Regions from separate parts of the Ureibacillus sp. FSL W8-0352 genome, predicted to be linked through region 1. Evidence: riboswitches for the same ligand, from Rfam matches in the RefSeq annotation. Region 1 holds a riboswitch; the other holds the start of a gene.
What was found. A riboswitch is a leader RNA that binds a small molecule or an ion and turns the genes downstream of it on or off. The one in region 1 is predicted to bind S-adenosylmethionine.

Region 1 (4,186 bases):
CTGATAAATTAATTGTTTTAGCGTAGCAGCCGCCTTCAATGTTGAACACACCGTTGTCAGACCAACCATGTTCATCATCACCGATTAATTTACGATCACTGTCAGCAGAAAGAGTTGTTTTTCCAGTACCAGATAAACCAAAGAATAACGCTACGTCACCATCTTCTCCAACGTTAGCAGAGCAATGCATTGAAAGAATTCCTTTTTCAGGTAACAAGTAGTTCATGATACTGAAAATAGATTTTTTCATTTCACCAGCATATTCCGTACCACCGATTAAAATAATTTTCTTTTCGAATGATACGATAATAAATGCTTCAGAGTTTGTTCCGTCAACAGCTGGATTCGCTTTGAAACCAGGTGCAGAAATAATTGTGAAATCAGCTGTATGAGAAGCTAATTCTTCTTTTGTTGGACGGATGAATAATTGATGACAGAAAAGATTGTGCCAAGCATATTCATTTACTACTTGAATAGATAATTGAGATTCTTTATCTGCTCCAGCAAAGCCTTTAAATACAAATAACTCGTCTTTTTCTTTTAAGTAATTTAATACTTTTATATACAAGTTATCAAACACTTCAGCAGAGATTGGCTGATTTACACTACCCCAATCAATTTTATCTTTAATGCTTTCTTCTTCGACAATAAATTTATCTTTTGGAGAACGGCCTGTATATTTACCTGTCTCAGCAACAATTGCACCATCAATTGTTAATTTGGCTTCTCCACGAGTTACCGCCTTTTCAACTAATTGAGGCACTGACAATTGAGTGTTTATATTTCCACCTTTTAATAATTCCTTCAGCTCATTTGCAATTTCTACTGAATTCATCGATTAAATACCATCCTTTTTTTATTTTTAGGAAAATTAATTGTTGGTTATATAATACAGAAATTAGTATAACACATTAGATGAAATAATCTATACTAATTCTTAAAATTATTTATGAAAATTTTTTGCTTGTAACAAGAGTACCTACTTATAAGTAAATTATAGAATACCGGGTTATGTCAAATTTGAGAAAAAGGAAAAAATATTTGACATTGTATAGTATATTACGTAACATGTTGGTTGAACGGATACTCTTATCCAGAGCTGGTGGAGGGTTAAGGCCCTATGAAACCCGGCAACCTGCATTACTATAATAATGCGTGGTGCTAACCTGATGCAAGGGGTTCCCTTGAACGATAAGAGTGAAAGGTAGAATGTTTAGTTCCTTTCCTCATGCATGTGGATAGGAACTTTTTTTATTCAAGCACAAATGTCGTACTCATTCAACCTATAAAACCTATAAAAAGATAAAAATTTCTTAAAGCCTTTCATCATCTTCGCACTGTTCCTTACGGGCGAATGTTGCTAAGGCAAAATGGATAATGAGTACCGTATCATAGCAGAGATTCGTCTCGTAAATTTAGGAGGAAATTTAATGTCAAATCGTCGACTGTTTACATCAGAAAGCGTAACAGAAGGTCATCCAGATAAAATTTGTGACCAAATATCCGATGCAATATTGGATGCGATACTAGAAGAAGATCCAAATGCAAGGGTTGCTTGTGAAACAATTGTTACAACTGGATTAGTGCTTGTAACCGGAGAAATTACTACGACAACTTATGTCGATATTCAAAGTATTGTTCGGGACACTGTCGCAGAAATTGGATATACGCGTGGGAAATTTGGATTTGATGCAGAAAACTTGGCGGTGCTCACTGCAATCGGTGAACAATCACCAGATATTGCAGAAGGTGTAGACCAAGCCTTAGAAGCACGAGAAGGATATATGACTGATGAGGATATCGAAGCGATTGGTGCTGGAGACCAAGGATTAATGTTTGGATTTGCTTGCAATGAAACTCCAGAACTGATGCCTCTACCGATTAGTTTAGCTCATCGACTTGCAAGAAGATTATCAGAAGTTCGGAAATCAAAAGAGATTCCGTATTTACGACCAGATGGTAAAACACAAGTTACTGTAGAATATGATGAAAATAATGTACCTCGTCGCATTGATACAATCGTCATTTCTACTCAGCATGATGAAGGAGTTACTCTTGATCAAATTAAAGTAGATATGATGGAAAAAGTTATTAAGGAAATTGTTCCAATAGAGTTGATTGATGACGATACTAAATACTTCATTAACCCAACTGGCCGCTTCGTAATTGGTGGACCAAAAGGAGATGCGGGTCTAACTGGACGCAAAATTATTGTGGATACTTATGGTGGATATGCTCGTCATGGTGGAGGAGCATTTTCTGGAAAAGACCCTACAAAAGTGGACCGTTCTGCTGCCTATGCTGCGCGTTATGTAGCAAAAAACATCGTAGCATCTGGTCTTGCTGATCGAGTAGAAGTTCAATTAGCTTATGCAATTGGTGTTGCACGTCCTGTATCCATTTCAATTGATACTTTTGGAACAGGTAAAGTAAGTGAGAGCAAATTAGTTGAGTGGATCAAAGAACTATTTGATTTACGACCTGCGGGTATCATTAAAATGCTAGATTTGCGTCGTCCAATTTATAAACAAACTGCTGCATATGGTCATTTTGGTCGCACGGATATCGATTTGCCATGGGAAAGAACAGATGTGGCCCAATTATTAAGAGAGAAGGCAGGATTATAATTATTTTATAAAAATGCAGGCAAATATGAACGCCTGCATTTTTATTTTTCAATGTAAATTTAATATTGTATAAATATAATAACTTGAATTTTATTTCTTTAATGACTGATAATATTTCCCTTTTTCAACATATTCTTGAATAATGCGATCCATATCTTTACGATCTTCTTCTGTTACTTGACGGACGACTTTAGCAGGATTGCCCATAGCGACAGAATTTGGAGGGATTTTTTTACCAGGAGGTACTAAACTTCCAGCTGCAACGAGTGCTCCTTCACCGATTTCAGCACCATCTAATATGATGGATCCCATGCCAATTAAAGCGCGTTTACGTACAATACAACTGTGTAAAGTAGCCTGATGACCAACGATGACTTCATCCTCTATGATTAGAGGGTTATTGGGACTTTGATGTAAACAACTTAAATCTTGGATGCTACAACGTTTTCCAATAATCGTTGGTGCAACATCTCCGCGAATCACAGTTCCAAACCAAATTGACGTATCTTCGCCAATTGTAACATCTCCAGTAATCGTTACATGGTCTGCTATAAATACAGAAGGATCGATATTAGGTTCTTTATCTTTATAAGGATAAATCATCGCAAAGCTCCTCATTTCTAAAGTATTATTATGTATATTATCCTAGCAAATAAGAAAATATTTGAAAATAGAACAAAACTAACTTGTAATGACAGAAGTATTAGTGGATTTAGGAGGAACGCTATGTGGAAGTGGGAAACTAAAGAGCAACCGAAAGCTGTTATAGTAATAATACATAGCGCTTTTGAAAACCACCGTTGGTATGCATGGTTAATAGAAAAATTGATGACGGAAGGTTATCATGTCGTGATGGGCGATTTACCAGGGCATGAAGAAGGCTCAAAATTTACGAGGGTTCATGATGAATTAATTGACGAATACTTACTTTTCATTAAACAGCTCATGAAAAGCGCTCTTCAATATCATTTACCAGTATTTATCATTGGGCATGGCTTGGGCGGAACCCTTGCAATTCAATTTTTAAGGTCAACGAAGACGGAATGCGCTGGACTAGTATTAACTGCTCCATGGTTACAGTTGCATAAACATTCCAATTTACTTACAAGTGCACTAGCAAGCATGAACATAGCACCAAGCAAAAAAGTGTCGATGGAGTTTGATAAACGATTATTTACTCGAAATTCTGATGGTTTTCTAGAGATGGAGGATGACGTACCATATCATTCCAATGTTACCGTTCGATGGTATCGAGACATTCAACAATTAATGAAAAATTTGATGACTCAGGATAAGACATTGTCATTGCCCATTTTGCTGATTACCCCTAATCAAGATAAAGTGGCGGATTCAGAAACGGCAAGAAAGTGGCTATTATTGCAAAAAACAAATGAATTTCAATATAAAGACTGGCCCCATAGTTATCACAATATTTTTCATGATTATGAAAGGGAAGAAGTATTTCTATACATGAGAGATTTTATGAATAATGTTCTACGATCTATAGGATATATAGTTTAATTGAATTATATTGAAATTGGAGGAATGTTCGATATGGA
Region 2 (4,186 bases), 850 kb from region 1:
GCACTTTATTATTATAAGAGAGCTTCGTTGCTAGGAGATTATCAAGCAAAGTTAAATATCGCATACATTTACAAAAATGGGATTGATGTTGAAGTAGATAAAAAAGCGGCAGCCCGCTGGCGAGAACTGGCAAAACAACAAAAGCAAAATGAGTATAATGAATAATAAGCACACTAAAAAGTATTGCATTACTACATTCCATAATTCCGTAATGTAATGGGGATGACAGAAAATTACATGCTATGAAGAACAGACGGAAACGACTTACATTTGCAGATTTTATGAAAAACTAGATGAATAAAGTGAAACAGTCCTTTGTAGTGTAGTGGAAAGGGCTGTTTTTTATTGTTTAATAAATTGAATAAATTATCAAAATTCCTTTTGAAATAAATTCAACAGTCAAAAGCATATTTGTTGTTTACTATATTGAAATTTACTAAAGCCGACACAGAAAGAGTTATAAAAAAAGTTTATACTAAAAGTACGGTAAAATGATCTTATAGGAGTTGTAACGAATGAAAACGGTAACAGTTATCGGTGGAGGAATTACAGGACTTTGCACGATGTATTATTTACAAAAACAATTAAAGGAAAACGAAATTCCTGCCCGTTTAGTACTTGTGGAAAAAAATCCGTACCTTGGCGGAAAAATGCACACAGCGCGTGAAAAAGGATTCATCATGGAAACGGGAGCAGATTCCATTGTAGCACGATATCCAAGCGTAATTGAACTTGTAAAGGAACTAGATTTTGAATCGGAAGTCGTATATAACGAAACAGGAATTTCTTATATTCACACCAATAATGAATTACATGCGATTCCAAAGGACTCTGTATTTGGCATTCCTATGACTCTCGAATCCCTAAAGGCGAGCACATTAATTTCAGAAGAAGGGAAACAACGAGTGTTAAAAGATGAGGAAATACCGAATACGAAATTTACGAAGGAAAGTTCTATCGGAGATTTCTTAGAATACTTTTTAGGAAAAGAAATTGTGAAGAAACAAATAGCTCCTGTATTAGCTGGTGTTTACTCAGGGGACATTTATAAATTGTCCATTGCCTCTACGCTTCCATACTTAGTTGATTACAAAAATGAATATGGAAGTATAATGAAAGGTTTGCAAGCAAATCGGGAAAAGTTTGAACGGGAAGCGAATAAAAAATTCCTTTCTTTTAAAAACGGACTATCTCAACTAATTGATCGAATGGAAGAACTGCTTGTGGATGTAGAAATATATAAAGATACTGAAATAGTACTTGTTGAGAAAAAAGAACAACGTTATGAAATTTCCTTCGCTAACGAAGAAAAATTGGAATCGGATGTTATTGTGTTAGCATTGCCCAACCAAGTCGTGAAGCAAGTTTTAAATAATGGTGAATTAAATCCTTATTTTAACAAATTTAAAAATGCATCAGCCATTACGATGTATGTAGGCTTCGATCTACCAGATTCTATTTTGCCTAAGGATGGCACTGGATTTATCGTTTCCTACAACAGCGACTTATTATGTAATGCCTCTACTTGGACAAGCCGTAAATGGAAGCATACTTCAACAGAAGGAAATCTACTTGTTCGACTGTTTTATAAAGAAAGTAATCCTCGCTACCAAGAATTAGTGAAAATGAGTGATGAAGAGTTAACAAAGGTTGCTTTGAACGATATTCAACTCAGTTTGAATATAGAAGCACAACCTACCATTGTAAATATTACAAAATGGATCGATGCCATGCCAACTTATGATTTAGCTCATCATGAAGCTTTGCAAGAAATAATTACAAAATTAGATAACCTTTATCCGAATATTTACATTGCTGGTTGCTCTTATTTCGGCGTAGGAATTGGTGCATGCATTGATAACGGGAAAGAAACAGCAAACCAAATTATAAACAACTTTTTAAATAATTCCGACTAATTAACTTGACAAAATGAAGTATTGATTTTATGATGTAACTTATTATATTGATATTTTAAAATCGAATATGACTTATCAAGAGAAGTGGAGGGAACTGGCCCGGTGAAGCTTCAGCAACCACTAAAAATGTTTAGTAAGGTGCTAAATCCAGCGGCAATTGCCGAAAGATAAGGTGAATTCTAAAGGAAATGACAAGCCTTCTTTCGCAAGAAGGCTTTTTCTATTAGATGAATTGACAGAAAATTTATGAAGTAAAGAAAAGTGAGGGAATTTCGGATGGGGCTACTAGATGCGTTAAAACATAAAGTGTTAGTTGCAGATGGTGCTATGGGAACGCTGTTATATTCATATGGACTTGAAAATTGTCACGAAGAAATGAATATTGAAAAACCGGAAATCATTAAAAAAATTCATAAGGAATACATACAAGCTGGCGCAGATGTTATTCAAACGAATACATATGGCGCTAATCGAATCAAGCTCACTCGTTATGGTTTGGAGTCAAAAGTAGTGGAAATTAACGAAGGTGCGATAGGTGTTGCCAAACAAGCAGCCAAGAACAGTGAAGTGTTTATTTTAGGTTCGATTGGTGGTATCCGTGGTGTTCGCAAAGTAGATTATACATTAGATGAAATTCTCGCAGCAGTTCGTGAACAAGCAGAAGTGCTAATTGCGGGGCAGTTAGATGGTTTGTTGTTAGAAACTTATTATGATTTTGAAGAGCTATGCGAGACGTTAAAAATGTTACGAGCCATGACGGATATGCCCATCATTGCTCAAGTTTCAATGCAAGAGCCGGGCGTATTAATGAATGGCATGAAATTGAATGAAGCATTAAAGCAGTTAGAAAAATTAGGTGCAGATATTGTAGGGGTGAACTGTCGACTTGGTCCATACCACACAATACAGGCTTTTGAACAGGTAGAAATTCCTGAACGAGCGTATTTATCTGTTTATCCGAACGCTTCTTTATTAGATATTGAAGAGGGGCGTGTCGTTTACGAATCAGAAGTAGATTATTTTGCAAGGGCAGCGGTTGAATTATGCAATGAAGGAGTAAGGCTCATTGGAGGATGTTGCGGTACAACACCGAAACATATTGAAGCGATGAAAAAGAAGCTTGCTCATTTTCAGCCGGTTGAAAAGAAAGAGGCAAAACCTCAGAGGGAAATAATCATTCGCGAGGCTGAACCGCATAGTTTTGAACCTCTCCACGAAAAAGCAAAAAGAGCACGTTCTGTCATTGTAGAATTGGATACGCCGAAGCATCTTGAAATTGAACAGTTTGTTGAAGGAGCAAAAGCTCTTTACAATGCAGGGGCAGATCTTATCATGATGGCAGACAATTCACTAGCATCTCCAAGGGTTAGCAACTTGGCAATGGGGGCCATTTTAAAACTGCAATATGGCATACGCACAATGCCACATATTACTTGCCGAGATCGAAACTTAATTGGGCTGCAATCCCATTTAATGGGGCTCAATGCTCTTGGCCTTCATGATGTGTTGGCTGTAACTGGTGATCCAACAAAGGTAGGGGATTTTCCGGGTGCAACAAGTGTTTATGACGTTTCATCGATGGAATTGATATCATTAATTAAACAGTTAAATGAAGGGATTTCTTTTTCTGGCAAAGCACTAAGAAAAAAAGCGAATTTCTCAGTAGCAGCGGCTTTCAATCCTAACGTGAGAGTGTTAGATCGTGCTGTCAGCCGTCTAGAGAAAAAAATTGAACATGGTGCGGATTATTTCATTACGCAACCAGTCTATTCGAAGGAAAAAATTGTGGAAATTCATGAGGCGACAAAACATTTAGATACACCAATTTATATAGGAATTATGCCGCTTACTAGCTTTAAAAATGCGGAATTTTTGCATCATGAAGTACCGGGAATTAAATTATCTGATGATGTGTTAGAAAGAATGCAACAAGTAAGCGGAAATAAAGAACAAGAAACAAAAGTAGGACTAGAAATTGCAAAAGAATTGTTAGATACAGCAACGAAATACTTCAACGGCATTTATCTAATTACGCCGTTTATGCGATATGAAATCACTTTACAACTATTGCAATATATTCAACAACTTGACGAGCAAAATAAAGGAGTTAAAGCAAATGGTTAACCATCCAATAGAGGAACAATTGCAAAAAAGAATATTGATTATCGATGGTGCAATGGGAACAATGCTCCAGCAGGAAAATTTAACACCGGAAGATTTTGGTGGGGAAGAATTTGATGGATGTAATGAACACCTTGTATTAACTAGAC

Region 2: linked by a shared signal. The riboswitch ahead of NST98_RS10930 (bifunctional homocysteine S-methyltransferase/methylenetetrahydrofolate reductase) and the one ahead of metK (methionine adenosyltransferase) in region 1 are both predicted to bind S-adenosylmethionine.

The regions. Positions count from the first base shown of each region.
Region 1 covers NZ_JBBOQT010000001.1:1,298,217-1,302,402, reverse strand. Annotated here, with positions in the region: gene pckA (phosphoenolpyruvate carboxykinase (ATP)) at 1-835, opposite strand, end outside; SAM riboswitch class I at 1,087-1,198, shown strand; gene metK (methionine adenosyltransferase) at 1,431-2,627, shown strand; gene NST98_RS06575 (gamma carbonic anhydrase) at 2,718-3,230, opposite strand; gene NST98_RS06570 (alpha/beta hydrolase) at 3,354-4,148, shown strand.
Region 2 covers NZ_JBBOQT010000001.1:2,151,566-2,155,751, reverse strand. Annotated here, with positions in the region: gene NST98_RS10940 (tetratricopeptide repeat protein) at 1-165, shown strand, start outside; gene hemG (protoporphyrinogen oxidase) at 516-1,916, shown strand; SAM riboswitch class I at 1,986-2,090, shown strand; gene NST98_RS10930 (bifunctional homocysteine S-methyltransferase/methylenetetrahydrofolate reductase) at 2,193-4,040, shown strand; gene metH (methionine synthase) at 4,033-4,186, shown strand, end outside.